DNA from 2 places in the Pseudomonas sp. 1L-B-1-E-C1 genome. Region 2 is predicted to be linked to the other one. Evidence: predicted binding sites of a transcription regulator. Region 2 holds the regulator's gene; the other holds the start of a gene.

Evidence for each region. The regulator sigma-54, encoded in region 2, starts transcription at its own class of promoters, with help from an activator protein. The targets are predictions, from matches to a motif close to ANTGGCATNNANNTTGCTNT.
Region 1: a site for sigma-54 is predicted at 4,031-4,050, ahead of AC0Z4S_RS20645 (flagellar basal body rod protein FlgF). Genes of this name have one in related genera too.

What each region holds. Positions count from the first base shown of each region.
Region 1 is NZ_JBXAWN010000012.1:33,447-41,251, forward strand. Features, by position in the region: gene AC0Z4S_RS20625 (amino acid aminotransferase) at 1-613, opposite strand, end outside; gene AC0Z4S_RS20630 (4a-hydroxytetrahydrobiopterin dehydratase) at 613-969, opposite strand; gene phhA (phenylalanine 4-monooxygenase) at 1,086-1,877, opposite strand; gene AC0Z4S_RS20640 (sigma-54-dependent transcriptional regulator) at 2,270-3,832, shown strand; gene AC0Z4S_RS20645 (flagellar basal body rod protein FlgF) at 4,105-4,845, shown strand; gene flgG (flagellar basal-body rod protein FlgG) at 4,891-5,676, shown strand; gene flgH (flagellar basal body L-ring protein FlgH) at 5,728-6,423, shown strand; gene AC0Z4S_RS20660 (flagellar basal body P-ring protein FlgI) at 6,451-7,539, shown strand; gene flgJ (flagellar assembly peptidoglycan hydrolase FlgJ) at 7,551-7,805, shown strand, end outside.
Region 2 is NZ_JBXAWN010000004.1:184,254-192,058, reverse strand. Features, by position in the region: gene mlaE (lipid asymmetry maintenance ABC transporter permease subunit MlaE) at 1-78, opposite strand, end outside; gene AC0Z4S_RS09140 (ATP-binding cassette domain-containing protein) at 78-887, opposite strand; gene AC0Z4S_RS09135 (KpsF/GutQ family sugar-phosphate isomerase) at 1,160-2,134, shown strand; gene AC0Z4S_RS09130 (KdsC family phosphatase) at 2,134-2,658, shown strand; gene lptC (LPS export ABC transporter periplasmic protein LptC) at 2,667-3,239, shown strand; gene lptA (lipopolysaccharide transport periplasmic protein LptA) at 3,226-3,771, shown strand; gene lptB (LPS export ABC transporter ATP-binding protein) at 3,771-4,496, shown strand; gene AC0Z4S_RS09110 (RNA polymerase factor sigma-54) at 4,663-6,153, shown strand; gene hpf (ribosome hibernation-promoting factor, HPF/YfiA family) at 6,227-6,535, shown strand; gene ptsN (PTS IIA-like nitrogen regulatory protein PtsN) at 6,548-7,012, shown strand; gene rapZ (RNase adapter RapZ) at 7,015-7,805, shown strand, end outside.

The DNA.
Region 1 (7,805 bases), on a different contig from region 2:
CGCGGCTGCGCACCACTTCCAGCACGCGCTTCCAGTCGTCATGGCTCAGGTCGAAACCGGTCGGGTTGTGGCAGCACGCATGCAACAGCACCACGTCGCCCTTCGGCACTTCCCTCAGCACGGCGAGCATGGCTTCGATGTCGAGGCGGTTGTCGCTGCCGACGTACGGGTAGTGGCTGACCTTGACCTTGGCAGCGGCGAAAATGGTTTCGTGGATCGGCCAGGTCGGGTTGCTCAACCACACACCTTTGCCCGGCAGGCATTGGGCGATGAAGTCGGCAGCCAGGCGCAGGGCTCCGGTGCCGCCCGGGGTCTGGGTGGCGCCGGCGCGTTGTTCGGTGATCAGTTGCGAGTCGGCACCGAGTACCAACTCATTGATGACCTTGCCGAACAGCGGATTGCCGTGGCCACCGATGTAGGTCTTGGTGTCCTGGCTTTCGACCAGCCGCGCTTCGGCGATTTTCACTGCTTCCGGGATCGGCGTCAGGCCCTGGGCGTCCTTGTAGACGCCAACGCCGAGGTCGAACTTGCGCGGATTGGCATCCTGCGCATAGGCCTCCATCAAACCGAGGATCGGATCGCCGGGGACCCGGCCGATGGCGTCGAAGTGCATTACTTGCGTCCTTCTGCGGTCTTCGCCACTTCGTCAGTGCGCGCAGCCATGATGAAGTCGTTGCGGTGCAGGCCTTTGATCGAGTGGCTCCACCAGGTCACGGTGACTTTGCCCCATTCGGTCAACAGGCCCGGGTGGTGACCTTCGGCTTCGGAGATTTCGCCCACGGCGTTGGTGAACGCCAGCGCGTGTTTGAAGTTCTTGAACAGGAAAACCTTCTCCAGCTGCATGATGCCGTCGCGTACTTCGATGTTCCAGTCAGGGATCTGCTTGATCAGGATCGGCAGTTCTTCGTCGCTGACTTGTGGCGCATCGGCGCGGCAGGCTTCGCAGTGGGCTTGGTTCAAAGTCGACATGGTGTATTCCTGAAAACGAGTGTGTTTTTTTATTAAAGCGCGTGTGCCGTCAATGTCGTCACGCTAAAGCAAAGTGGCGGCGACGCACAGGCGCAATTGTCAGTAAAAGTCGCGGTTCAGGCGGCTTTGGGTTTCGGCGGAAATTTCGGCGCATGCAAGCCCAGCTGCATGCCTTGGCGAACCATGGCCATGATGTCCTCATGGGCGACATCGAACAGGCGCTTGAGATTCGGCAAGACGAAGTACAGCGGTTGCAGGATGTCGATGCGATACGGCGTGCGCATGGCTTCAAGCGGATCGAAAACCTGATGTTCAGGCTCGTCCGACAGGCAATAAACGCTTTCTTTCGGCGAGGACAGAATCCCGCCACCGTAAATGCGCTTGCCCTGCGGGGTGTCGACCAGACCGAATTCGATGGTCATCCAGTACAACCGCGCCAAGTACACGCGCTCTTCCTTGGTCGCCTGCAGACCGAGCTTGCCGTAGGTGTGGGTGAACTCGGCGAAATACGGGTTGGTCAGCAGTGGGCAGTGGCCAAAGATCTCGTGAAAGATATCCGGCTCTTGCAGGTAGTCGAGTTCTTCGCGGGTGCGAATGAACGTGGCGACAGGAAATTGCTTGCTGGCGAGCAATTCAAAGAACGTCTGAAAAGGAATCAGCGCCGGCACCCGGGCAACCTGCCAGCCAGTGGTCTCGCCGAGGACTTTGTTGATCTCGGCCAGTTGCGGGATGCGGTCGTGGGGCAGACCGAGTTTTTCGATACCGCCCAGGTATTCCTGGCACGCGCGACCTTCAATCACCTTCAACTGGCGAGTGATCAGCGTGTTCCACACCGCATGTTCTTCGGCGGGGTAGTCGATAAAACCTTGCGCATCGGGCTCGCGAGCCACGTATTGCGTCTGCTTCATGCTGCTCTCCTGCTAGGAAATTCGTTTTTGTTATGTCCAGCGATGGGTTAAGGAATACCCGAGAGTGGTCGGGCATGCAGCATGTTTAGCCGTGTGTGCGTAGGAAAATTCTGCTGGTTTCGTAAAGTTATCGTTACGCTTTGTCGGTTAATGCGCATTTACGGCGATTGGCGGGTTTGAAAAGGGCGGTGGCTGTCACATAATCTTGACAACTATCTGCGTGCCTCGATAGAAAACTCTGCATCAAGCGCGCCACAAAACCCTGTGGGAGCGAGCCTGCTCGCGAAAGCGGTCTGGCTGAAACATCGATATCGGATGTGACGCCGCCTTCGCGAGCAGGCTCGCTCCCACAAGGGAATGTGTTCACCTCTCAAACCTGTCGGGCCTTTTCTATGCGCATCAAAGTCCACTGCCAGAACCGCATCGGCATCCTGCGCGACATTCTCAATCTGCTGGTGGCGTACGGGATCAACGTCGCGCGCGGCGAGGTGGGTGGTGAGCATGGCAATGCGATCTATCTGCACTGTCCGAACCTGATCAACATCCAGTTCCAGGCGCTGCGGCCGAAGTTCGAGGCGATTGGCGGAGTATTCGGGGTCAAGCGCGTCGGCCTGATGCCCAGCGAACGCCGGCATATGGAATTGAATGCGTTGCTCGGCGCGCTGGAGTTTCCGGTGCTGTCGATCGACATGGGCGGCTCGATCGTGGCGGCCAACCGCGCGGCGGCGCAGTTGCTCGGGGTGCGCGTCGATGAAGTGCCGGGGATTCCGCTGTCGCGGTACGCCGAGGATTTCGACCTGCCGGAACTGGTGCGCGCCAACAAATCGCGAATCAACGGTATGCGGGTCAAGGTCAAGGGCGACATCTTCCTCGCCGATATCGCACCGCTGCAATCAGAGCATGACGACAGCGAGGCCATGGCCGGCGCGGTGCTGACCCTGCACCGCGCCGATCGCGTCGGCGAGCGTATCTACAATGTGCGCAAGCAGGAATTGCGCGGCTTCGACAGTATCTTCCAGAGCTCGAAAGTCATGGCCGCCGTGGTCCGCGAAGCGCGACGCATGGCGCCGCTGGATGCGCCGCTATTAATAGAAGGCGAAACCGGCACCGGCAAGGAACTGCTCGCGCGCGCCTGTCACCTCGCGAGTCCGCGTGGGCAGTCGCCGTTGATGGCGCTCAACTGCGCCGGGTTGCCGGAGTCGATGGCCGAGACCGAACTGTTCGGCTACGGCCCAGGCGCCTTCGAAGGTGCACGGGCCGAAGGCAAGCTCGGCCTGCTGGAGTTGACCGCTGGCGGCACGCTGTTTCTCGATGGTGTCGGCGAGATGAGCCCGCGCTTGCAGGTCAAATTGCTGCGTTTTCTTCAGGACGGCTGCTTCCGTCGTGTCGGCAGCGATGAAGAGGTGTATCTCGACGTGCGGGTGATCTGCGCCACCCAGGTAGACTTGTCCGAATTGTGCGCGCGCGGCGAGTTTCGTCAGGATCTCTATCACCGCTTGAACGTGCTGTCGCTGCACATTCCGCCGTTGCGCGAATGCCTCGACGGTTTGACGCCGCTGGTTGAACACTTCCTCGATCAGGCCAGTCGGCAGATCGGCTGCCCGCTGCCGAAACTCGCCCCGGCGGCGATGGAGCGGCTCAGCCATTACCACTGGCCGGGCAACGTGCGGCAACTGGAGAACGTGCTGTTTCAGGCGGTTTCATTGTGCGACGGCGGTAAGGTCAAGGCCGAGCATATCCGTCTGCCGGATTACGGCGTGCGTCAGCCGCTTGGTGATTTTTCCCTGGATGGAAATCTCGACGAGATCGTCGGGCGCTTCGAGAAAGCGGTGCTGGAGCGCTTGTATTCCGAACACCCGAGCAGTCGGCAACTGGGCAAACGGCTCGGTGTTTCGCACACCACGATTGCCAACAAGCTGCGTGAGTATGAGGTTGGCAAAGACAGCGAAGCTTAAGATCAAAAGATCGCAGCCTTCGGCAGCTCCTACATTTGGAACGCGGTTCCCTGTAGGAGCTGCGGAACGCTGCGATCTTTTGCTCTCTTGCCGCGAAGCGGCATGACACCGCCGGTTTTTCGTCTTCTGCACATTTCAGATTCCCCCTCCAATCCCCTCAAGCCCCCTGTTTACCGGGCCTTCGCCCGCCAATAAAAAGTTGGTCTGCAAATTGCTTATGGCTGAGCAGTACAGCGGTGGGCGGCAAACGTCCGGCATGCAGAGGAAACACAGTGGACAAGTACCTTTATGTGGCAATGACCGGCGCCAGCCAGAACGCACTGGCGCAGCGGGCGCATGCCAACAACCTGGCGAACATCTCCACCAACGGCTTCCAGCGCGACCTCGAGCAGGCGCGGTCGATGCCGGTGTTTGGTGACAGCTTTCCGGCGCGCGCGTTTGCCATGAGCGAACGTCCCGCCACCGACTTCACCCCGGGCTCGCTGGTGCAGACCGGTCGGGACCTCGACGTTGCGGTCACCGGCAACGGTTTCATCGCCGTGCAGAACCCTAATGGCGGCGAAAGCTACGTGCGCACCGGCAGCCTCAACATCGACGCCCTCGGCGTACTGCGCGCCGGCAACGGCATGCCGGTGATCGGTAATGGCGGCCCGATCGCCGTGCCGCCCGAGCAGCAGGTCGAGGTCGGCGAAGACGGCACCATCAGCATTCGCGCGATGGGCGAGGGCCCACGCGTCATGGCCGAAGTCGACCGGATCAAGCTGGTCAACCCGGACATCAAGAACATGAACAAAGGTCTCGACGGTTCGATTTACACCAAGGACGGCCAGCCGGCGCAAGCCGACGCCAACGTCAAACTGGTCTCGGGTTTCCTTGAATCGAGCAACGTCAATGCCGTGGAAGAAATGACTTCGGTGCTGGCCCTGGCCAAGCAGTTCGAGTTGCACGTCAAGATGATGAACACCGCCAAAGACGACGACCAGGCCATGGCTCGGGTCTTGCAGATCAGCTAATTATCAGAACGTCGCGCCGTAAAACAGGCGCACGAGGAGAATCGAATGCTTCCGGCTCTATGGGTTGCCAAAACCGGTCTGTCCGCCCAGGACACCAACCTGACCACCATTTCCAACAACCTGGCGAACGTCTCGACCACGGGTTTCAAACGTGACCGTGCCGAGTTCCAGGACCTGCTGTACCAGATCAAGCGTCAGCCAGGCGCCCAGTCGACCCAGGACAGCGAACTGCCGTCGGGTCTGCAAGTGGGTACCGGTGTGCGCATTGTCGGCACCCAGAAAAACTTCACCGCCGGCAGCCTGCAAACCACCGAGCAGCCGCTGGACATGGCCATCGACGGTCGCGGTTTCTTCCAGATCCTGCAGCCGGATGGCACCACGTCCTACACCCGTGACGGTACGTTCCACCTCGACTCCAATGGCCAGATCGTCAACGCCAGCGGTTTCGCTCTGGAACCGGCGATCATCATCCCGAACGATGCGCAGACCTTCACTGTCGGCCGTGACGGCACCGTGTCGATCACCATCGCCGGCAACCCGGCTTCGCAAGTGATCGGCAACCTGCAGACCGCCGACTTCATCAACCCGGCCGGCCTGCAAGCCGTGGGCAACAACCTGTTCCTGGAAACCGCTGCTTCCGGCGCGCCGCAAATCGGCACTCCAGGCCTGAACGGTTTCGGTACCACGCTGCAGAACACCCTGGAAACTTCCAACGTCAGCACCGTTGAAGAGATGGTCAACATGATCACCACTCAACGCGCCTACGAGATGAACTCCAAGGTGATCTCCACCGCCGACCAGATGCTCTCGTTCGTAACGCAGAATCTGTAATCCAGTCTATGGGGCGGCCTGAGGTCGCCAGCAACACCGTGAGGTAGGGTCATGAAGCGCTTTGTATCTGTTCTGGCATTGGGTGGGGTCGTCTCGCTCGCGGGCTGCGTCGCTCCGGCGCCCAAGCCCAATGACCCTTACTACGCCCCGGTGTTGCCGCGCACACCGTTGCCGGCGGCCGCCAATAACGGCTCGATCTATCAGGCCGGCTTCGAGCAGAACCTGTACAGCGACCGCAAGGCGTTCCGGGTCGGTGACATCATCACCATCACCCTGAACGAGCGCACCCAGGCGAGCAAGAACGCCAACTCGCAGATGGACAAGAACAGCGACAACAAGATCGGTCTGACCTCGTTGTTCGGCTCCAGCCTGACCACCAACAACCCGATCGGTGGCAACGACCTGAGTCTCAACGCCGGCTACAGCGCCGACCGTTCGACCAAGGGCGACGCCAAGTCCGGGCAGAGCAACAGCCTGACCGGCTCGATCACCGTGACCGTGGCCGACGTGCTGCCCAACGGCATCATCGCCGTGCGTGGCGAGAAGTGGCTGACGCTCAACACCGGTGACGAACTGGTGCGCATCGCCGGCATGGTCCGCGCCGATGACATCGCGACCGACAACACCGTGTCGTCGACCCGCGTCGCCGATGCGCGCATCACCTACTCGGGTACCGGCGCGTTTGCCGATACGAGTCAGCCAGGCTGGTTCGACCGTTTCTTCCTCAGCCCGCTGTTCCCTTTCTAGGTGGCTACGTTGAATCTGAAAAGCCTTATGGTGGCCGCATTACTGATGTCTGCGGCCTTCACCGCACACGCCGAGCGGCTGAAAGACATCGCCAGCATTTCCGGCGTGCGCTCCAACCAATTGATCGGTTATGGCCTGGTGGTCGGGCTTAACGGCACGGGTGACCAGACGACGCAGACCCCGTTCACCCTGCAGACCTTCAACAACATGCTCTCGCAGTTCGGCATCAAGGTGCCGCCGGGATCGGGCAACGTGCAGCTGAAGAACGTTGCGGCGGTGTCGGTGAGTGCCGATCTGCCGGCGTTTGCCAAACCGGGTCAGCAGGTCGATATCACCGTGTCCTCGATCGGTAACTCCAAGAGCCTGCGCGGCGGCACCTTGCTGCTGACGCCGCTCAAGGGGATCGACGGCAACGTCTATGCGATTGCTCAGGGCAACCTGGTGGTCGGCGGTTTCGATGCCGAAGGTCGTGACGGTTCGAAGATTACCGTCAACGTTCCGTCGGCCGGTCGCATCCCTGGCGGTGCGTCGGTGGAACGTGCGGTGCCGAGCGGTTTCAACCAGGGCAACAGCCTGACGCTGAACCTCAACCGCTCCGACTTCACCACCGCCAAGCGCATCGTCGACAAGGTCAACGACATGCTCGGCCCTGGCGTTGCGCAAGCCATCGACGGCGGTTCGGTGCGCGTGACTGCGCCACTGGATCCGAGCCAGCGCGTCGACTACCTGTCGATCCTGGAAAACCTCGAAATCGATCCGGGTCAGGCGGTGGCGAAAGTCATCATCAACTCGCGCACCGGCACCATCGTCATCGGCCAGAACGTGAAAGTGTCGCCAGCCGCCGTGACTCACGGCAGCCTGACCGTGACCATCACCGAAGATCCGATCGTCAGTCAGCCGGGCCCGCTGTCCAACGGCCAGACCGCCGTCGTGCCGCGCTCGCGGGTGAATGCCGAACAGGAAGCCAAACCGATGTTCAAGTTCGGCCCGGGCACCACCCTCGACGAGATCGTCCGTGCGGTGAACCAGGTCGGCGCGGCACCGGGTGACCTGATGGCGATTCTCGAAGCTCTGAAGCAGGCCGGCGCATTGCAAGCCGACCTGATCGTGATCTGAGGCCGGCCACCATGGATATGCGCAAAAGCGGTCTGGTCAGCAGCAGCGATTCGGGTTCCTACTCCGACCTCAATCGTCTGAACCAGCTCAAGGTCGGCGACAAGAACAGCGACGAAAACATGCGCAAGGTTGCGCAGGAATTCGAGTCGCTGTTCCTCGGCGAAATGCTCAAGTCGATGCGTTCGGCCACCGAAGCCCTCGGCCAGGACAACCCGCTGAACACGCCGGCCGCCAAGCAATATCAGGAGATGTACGACCAGCAACTG
Region 2 (7,805 bases):
CCGACCAAACACCGCGACCGCGTCGATCGCCGATTCGCCGAACCGACGCACGCGTTCCATCAATGAAATTCTGCGCATCAGCGCTTCCCCAGAAGATCTGCGCGGTAATCCGTCGCTGGAAAATGGTACGGCACCGGGCCATCGGGATCGCCGGTCATGAACTGGCGGATACGCGGCTCATCCGAGTTCATCAGCTCATCCGGCGTGCCCTGCCCCAGCACCTGACCATCGCCCACTACATAGATGTAGTCGGCAATGCTCGCGGTTTCCGCCAGATCGTGAGACACCACGATACTGGTGATGCCCAGTGCATCGTTGAGCAGGCGGATCAGGCGCACCAGCACGCCCATGGCGATCGGGTCCTGGCCCACGAAAGGCTCGTCGTACATGAGAATCTGCGGATCGAGAGCAATTGCCCGGGCCAGCGCGACGCGGCGCTTCATGCCGCCGGACAGTTCGTCCGGCATCAGCTCGATGGCGCCACGCAGCCCCACGGCCTGCAACTTGAGCAGGACGATGTCGCGGATCATGTCTTCCGGCAGCTGCGTGTGAACCCGCAGCGGAAAGGCCACGTTTTCGAACACATCGAGATCGGTGAACAGCGCACCGCTTTGAAACAGCACGCCCATGTGCTTGCGCGCATCGAACAGATCGCTGCGCGACAGCGTCGGCAGGTTCTGCCCGTTGACCCAGACTTCGCCGCTGGACGGTCGCAACTGCGCGCCCATCAGGCGCAGCAGCGTGGTCTTGCCGCAGCCGGAAGGCCCCATGATGCCGGTGACCTTGCCGCGCGGGATGCGGATATCGACGTTATTGAAAATGCTCCGCGCACCGCGCTTGAAGGAGACTCCCTTCAGCTCGACCGCGTAGGCGTTATCGGCACTCATCTAAACTCCTTGCGATGCAGCCTTTCATCGGGATGCCAGACTTTCCTCGGAAACACCTGCATCCCGGGCAGGCCGAACTGGCGGCGAACTATATCACTGCAAAGGCTGAGCGCCCAAGCGAGAACCCGGCCAGAATCGCCGACAGATGAGGGTCGCAGCGACTTTCACAGGGTTTTGGTAACCAGTAATGACAAAGCACGACGAACTTGCGTGAGGCTTTGCCACATAACCGCTATAATCGCCGCCTTTTCATCGGCCCATACGATTCTGACATGAGCAAAACCCGCGACCTGATTCAATCGGCACAACGCACCATCCGCCTCGAAGTGGAAGCCGTCCAAGGCTTGATGGCCCATATCGACGCCGATTTCGTACGCGCTTGCGAGATGATTCTGGCCAGCAAGGGCCGTGTGGTCGTGGTCGGCATGGGCAAATCCGGGCATATCGGCAACAAGATCGCCGCGACCCTGGCCAGCACCGGCACTCCGGCGTTTTTCGTCCATCCGGCCGAAGCCAGCCACGGCGACATGGGCATGATCACCCGCGACGACGTGATTCTGGCGCTGTCGAACTCCGGCTCGACCAACGAAATCATCACGCTGCTGCCATTGATCAAGCGCCTGGGCATCCAGTTGATCAGCGTTACCGGCAATCCGCAGTCGCCGCTGGCGAAGGCTGCCGAGGTCAATCTCAACGTGCATGTCGAGCACGAAGCCTGCCCGCTGAATCTGGCACCGACGTCTTCGACTACTGCAGCGCTGGTCATGGGCGACGCCCTGGCCGTGGCCTTGCTGGAAGCGCGCGGTTTTACCGCCGAAGATTTTGCCTTCTCGCATCCGGGCGGCGCCCTTGGCCGGCGCCTGTTGCTGAAAGTGGAAAACGTCATGCATGCCGGGGAGGAGTTGCCGCAAGTACAACGCGGCACCCTGCTCAAGGATGCGCTGATGGAAATGACCCGCAAGGGCCTCGGCATGACCGCTATCCTTGAAGCCGACGGCAAACTCGCCGGGATCTTCACCGATGGTGATTTGCGCCGCACCCTGGATCGCACCATCGACATTCGCAACGCCACCATCGACGAAGTGATGACCGCACACGGCAAAACCGCGCGGCCCGACATGCTTGCCGCCGAAGCCCTGAAAATCATGGAAGACCACCGAATCAGCGCCCTGGTAGTCGTCGACGAGGAGGATCGCCCGATCGGCGCCTTCAACCTCTCCGATCTGCTGCGCGCAGGAGTCATGTAATGAGCAACGATCTGCTGCAACGCGGCAAAGCGATCAAACTGGCAGTCTTCGACGTCGACGGTGTGCTCACCGACGGCCGTCTGTATTTCCTCGAAGACGGCAGCGAGTTCAAGACTTTCAATACCCTCGACGGCCAGGGCATCAAGATGCTGATGAATGCCGGCGTGGAGACCGCAATCATCAGCGGTCGCAAGACCCCGGTGGTCGAGCGCCGCGCGAAGAACCTCGGCATCCCGCATCTGTTTCAGGGGCGCGAAGACAAATTGGTGGTGCTCGACGGCCTGCTCGCGCAACTGGGCCTAAGCTATGAAGAAGTCGCCTATCTGGGCGACGATCTGCCAGACTTGCCGGTGATCCGCCGTGTGGGGCTGGGCATGGCGGTGGCCAACGCTGCCGATTTCGTCCGCGAACACGCCCACGGCGTTACCCGCGCCCGTGGCGGCGAAGGTGCCGCCCGCGAATTCTGCGAATTGATCCTGCGCGCCCAGGGCCGCCTCGAAGCGGCCAACGCCGCGTACCTGTGAGCCAGACCATGTTTAGCAAAAAGTTTCGCAACTTCCTGCTGTTCGGCTGCATCGCGGCGATTTTCGCCGCGGTCGGCTACTGGAACATCAGCCCGGAACGCTTCCTCGACAAGCCGCCGGTCTCGACTGCCGAGAACCCTATCGACTGGTACGCGACCAACACGCACACCATTCAGTACCTGCCCGACGGCAAGGTGCAGTACGAGATGACCTCCGACAAGGCCGAGCACGTCAAGGCCACCGATGTCACTCTGGTGACCAAGCCTGATTTGAACATGTTTCGCGGCACCGACTTCCCGTGGCACGTGACCAGCGAGCGCGGCGAAGTGAACTCGGGCGGTACCGAGGTGGAATTGATCGACTCGGTCCGCGTACAGCGCACCGATGAGAAAAATCGCGGCACCCTGATCACCAGCACCCGCATGACCGTGTTCCCGCAGCAGGAATATGCGCAGACTGCGCAACCCGTTAGAATCGAGGGCGCTGGCGGCGTGTCGACTGGCGTCGGAATGAAAGCGTACCTGAAGGACAGCAGGATACACCTGCAATCGAACGTAAGAGGACAGTATGAGGCTCGTTAAAACCCTCCCTATTTTGCTCAGTCTGGGCGCAGCACTGGGAAGCGCGAGCGCCTGGTCCCTGCCGAACGATCAAGAGCAGCCAATCCGCATTCAGGCCGACGACGCCCAGCTGGACGACAAGAACGGCGTAGCTACCTATAAAGGTGACGTGATCATCACTCAGGGCTCGATGATCGTCAAAGGCAACACCGTGACCATCACCCGCACCTCGACCGGTGATATCGACGTTGTGACGTCGGTCGGCAACCTCGCCTACTTCGAACAACTGCAGACTGCCGGCGACACCAAGCCAGTTCAGGGCTGGGGCGTGACGATTCAGTACCTCGCCGCGCAAAATCGCGTCGTACTGATCGACAAGGCCAAGGTTGTCGATAAAGACAACAACACCACCCAGGGCGAGAAAATCGTCTACGACACCGTGAAGAAACTGGCCAGCGCCGGTCGCGCTACCGGCAGCAAAGTCACCGAATCGCGTCCGCGCATCGACATGGTGATCCAGCCGAAGAAGAAAACCCAAGAGAAATCCCAGTAATGGCAACTCTGAAAGCTCAGCACCTGGCCAAGGCCTATAAAAGCCGCCAGGTCGTGCGTGATGTCAGCCTGTCGATCGACAGCGGTCAGATCGTCGGCCTGCTCGGCCCGAACGGCGCCGGCAAGACGACCTGTTTCTACATGATCGTCGGCCTGGTGCAGGCCGATCAGGGCCGGGTGCTGATCGACGATCTGGACGTCAGCCACCAGCCGATGCACGGCCGCGCCAAAGCCGGTATCGGCTATCTGCCGCAAGAAGCGTCGATCTTCCGCAAGCTGTCGGTCGCCGACAACATCATGGCGATCCTCGAGACTCGCCCGGAACTCGACAAGGCCGGCCGTCGCAAGGAGCTGGAAAGCCTGCTGCAGGAATTCCACATCAGCCACATCCGCGACAACCTCGGCATGAGCTTGTCCGGTGGTGAACGCCGCCGGGTGGAAATCGCTCGCGCTCTGGCCACTGCGCCGAAATTCATCCTGCTCGACGAACCGTTCGCCGGTGTCGACCCGATCTCGGTCGGCGACATCAAGCAGATCATCCACCACCTCAAGGCCAAGGGCATCGGTGTGCTGATCACCGACCACAACGTCCGCGAGACGCTGGATATCTGCGAAACCGCTTACATCGTCAACGACGGTCAACTGATCGCCGAGGGCGATGCCGAGACCATCCTGGCCAACGATCTGGTCAAGGAAGTGTATCTGGGTCACGAGTTCCGCCTGTAAGCGCGACAGCGCTGTATCGATTCAAGGCGCATTTATCCGCTTTAATTGTTACAGCGCTCTAGGCAAACACTTCAGTTTCAGGCATATAATTTGCTTAAGTTTGGCGCTTCGGCGCCCTGTAGTGGATGGCGCAAAGCGCCGGCGAATAAGGTGTTAAGCCCCTGCCATGAAACCATCGCTAGTCTTGAGAATGGGCCAGCAGCTGACGATGACACCGCAGCTGCAACAGGCCATCCGTCTGCTCCAATTGTCGACCCTGGACCTGCAACAGGAGATTCAGGAGGCTCTGGAATCCAATCCGATGCTCGAACGCCAGGAAGAAGGCGACGACTTCGACAACGCCGATCCCTTGGCCGACAACGCCGAACAGAAGCCCGCCGAAATCCAGGAACCCTCCTATCAGGAAACCGCCCCGACGGTGGACAACCTCGAGGATGGCGAATGGAACGAGCGCATCCCCAATGAACTGCCGGTGGATACCGCCTGGGAAGACGTCTACCAGACCAGCGCCAGCAGCCTGCCCAGCAGCGATGACGACGAGTGGGATTTCACCACCCGCACCTCCGCCGGGGAGAGCCTGCAGAGCCATCTGCTCTGGCAACTGAACCTGGCGCCGATGTCCGACACCGATCGCCTGATCGCCGTCACCCTGATCGACTGCATCAACAATCAGGGTTATCTGGACGAGACACTCGAAGAAATTCTTGAAGCATTCGATCCGGAACTGGATATCGAGCTCGATGAGATCGAAGCCGTCCTGCATCGCATCCAGCAATTCGAACCCGCCGGGATCGGCGCACGCAACCTCAGCGAATGCCTGCTCCTGCAACTGCGCCAATTGCCAGCCAAGACGCCGTGGCTGTCCGAGGCCAAGCGTCTGGTCGCCGATTACATCGACCTGCTCGGCAGCCGCGATTATAGCCAGTTGATGCGGCGCATGAAGCTCAAGGAAGACGAACTGCGCCAGGTCATCGAACTGGTGCAGAGCCTCAATCCGCGTCCGGGCTCGCAGATCGAGTCGACCGAAGCCGAATACGTCATTCCTGACGTGATCGTGCGCAAGGACAACGAGCGCTGGCTGGTCGAGCTGAACCAGGAATCGGTGCCACGCCTGCGTGTCAACGCCCAGTACGCCGGTTTTGTGAAGCGTGCCGACACCAGCGCCGACAATACCTTCATGCGTAATCAATTGCAGGAAGCCCGCTGGTTCATCAAGAGCCTGCAGAGCCGCAACGAAACCCTGATGAAAGTGGCCACGCAGATCGTCGAACATCAGCGCGGATTCCTGGAATACGGCGACGAAGCGATGAAACCGCTGGTACTGCATGACATCGCTGAGGCGGTCGGCATGCACGAATCGACGATTTCCCGAGTGACCACGCAAAAATTCATGCATACCCCGCGCGGTATTTATGAGCTGAAATACTTTTTCTCCAGCCACGTCAGCACCTCCGAAGGCGGCGAATGCTCGTCCACGGCGATTCGCGCGATCATCAAGAAACTGGTCGCGGCGGAAAATCAGAAAAAGCCGTTGAGTGACAGCAAGATCGCTGGTTTACTGGAGGCACAAGGCATTCAGGTGGCTCGCCGCACCGTCGCCAAGTACCGCGAATCCCTCGGAATCGCGCCTTCGAGCGAACGCAAGCGGTTGATGTAAGCCACGTTACAGCGTTCCAGTGGCAGGCTTTTCGGCCTGCCGCTTTATGCACTGGCAACGAAGGAGAAGCTGTATGCAAGTCAACATCAGTGGACACCAACTGGAAGTGACCCAACCTCTGCGTTCCTACATCGAGGAAAAACTCCAACGACTGGAGCGACATTTCGACAAGATCACCAACGTGCAAGTCACGATGTGCGTCGAAAAGCTGAAGCAGAAGATCGAAGCCACCTTGCATATCCCCGGCAGCGAAGTGGTCGCCAACGCAGAAGATACCGACATGTACGCTGCGATCGACTCACTCACCGACAAGCTGGATCGCCAACTCAAAAAGCATAAGGAAAAGACCCAGAGCCTCCTCCAGGGCGCGACCGGTCGTTAACACCCCTATCCCATGATCCGACTTGAAACCATCCTGACCCCCGGCCGTTCCCAGGTGAACGCGCCGGGCGGCAGCAAGAAAAAAGCCCTCGAACAGATTGCCAACCTGATCCACCGCGAAGTGCCGGATCTGGCGATGCAGGATGTCTTCGAGGCGCTGATCGCCCGTGAAAAACTCGGTTCCACCGGTTTTGGCAACGGCATCGCCATTCCCCACTGCCGCCTCAAGGGCTGCACGGCGCCAGTCAGTGCCCTGCTGCACCTCGAAGCTGCGATTGATTTCGACGCCATCGACGGCGCCCCGGTAGACCTGTTGTTTGTGCTGCTGGTCCCGGAAGCCGCGACCGATGCGCATCTGGAATTGCTGCGCCAGATCGCCAGCATGCTCGATCGCAAGGAAGTGCGCGACAAACTGCGTAGCGCCCCGAGTAACGAAGCCTTGTACCAGGTCGTACTGGACGAGCAGAACGGGCACTGATCATGCGTTTGATTATCGTCAGTGGCCGTTCGGGCTCGGGTAAAAGTACCGCCCTGAATGTCCTTGAGGACAACGGTTACTACTGCATCGACAACCTGCCGGCCGGCTTGCTGCCGGAACTGGCCGAGCGCGCGCTGATCCACACCGAGCTCGCGCAGCCGCTGGTTGCCGTGTCGATCGATGCGCGCAACCTGCCCAGCCATCTGTCACGTTTCCCGGAATTGCTCGAAGATGTGCGTGCCAAGCATATCCAGTGCGATGTGCTGTATCTGGACGCCGACGAAGAAACCCTGCTCAAGCGTTTTTCCGAAACACGCCGTCGCCACCCGCTGAGCAACGCCAATCGCTCACTGGCCGAAGCGATTCAGGATGAAAGCGCCCTTCTCGGGCCGATCGCCGATCTGGCCGACCTGAAAATCAACACCACCAACCTGAATCTGTATCAACTGCGCGACACCCTGAAGTTGCGCCTGTTGAATCAGCCGGAGCCCGGTACCGCATTCCTGGTTGAATCTTTTGGCTTCAAGCGTGGCATGCCGGTCGATGCCGATCTGGTCTTCGATGTGCGCTGCCTGCCCAATCCGTACTGGAAACCGGAGCTGCGCGCGCAGTCCGGACTCGATGCACCTGTGGCCGAGTACCTGGCGGAACAGCCGGATGTCGAAGAAATGTATCAGGACATCTACACCTACCTGAACAAGTGGCTGCCACGTTTCGCCGCCAGCAACCGCGCCTACGTCACCATTGCCATTGGCTGCACCGGCGGGCACCACCGCTCCGTCTACCTGACCGA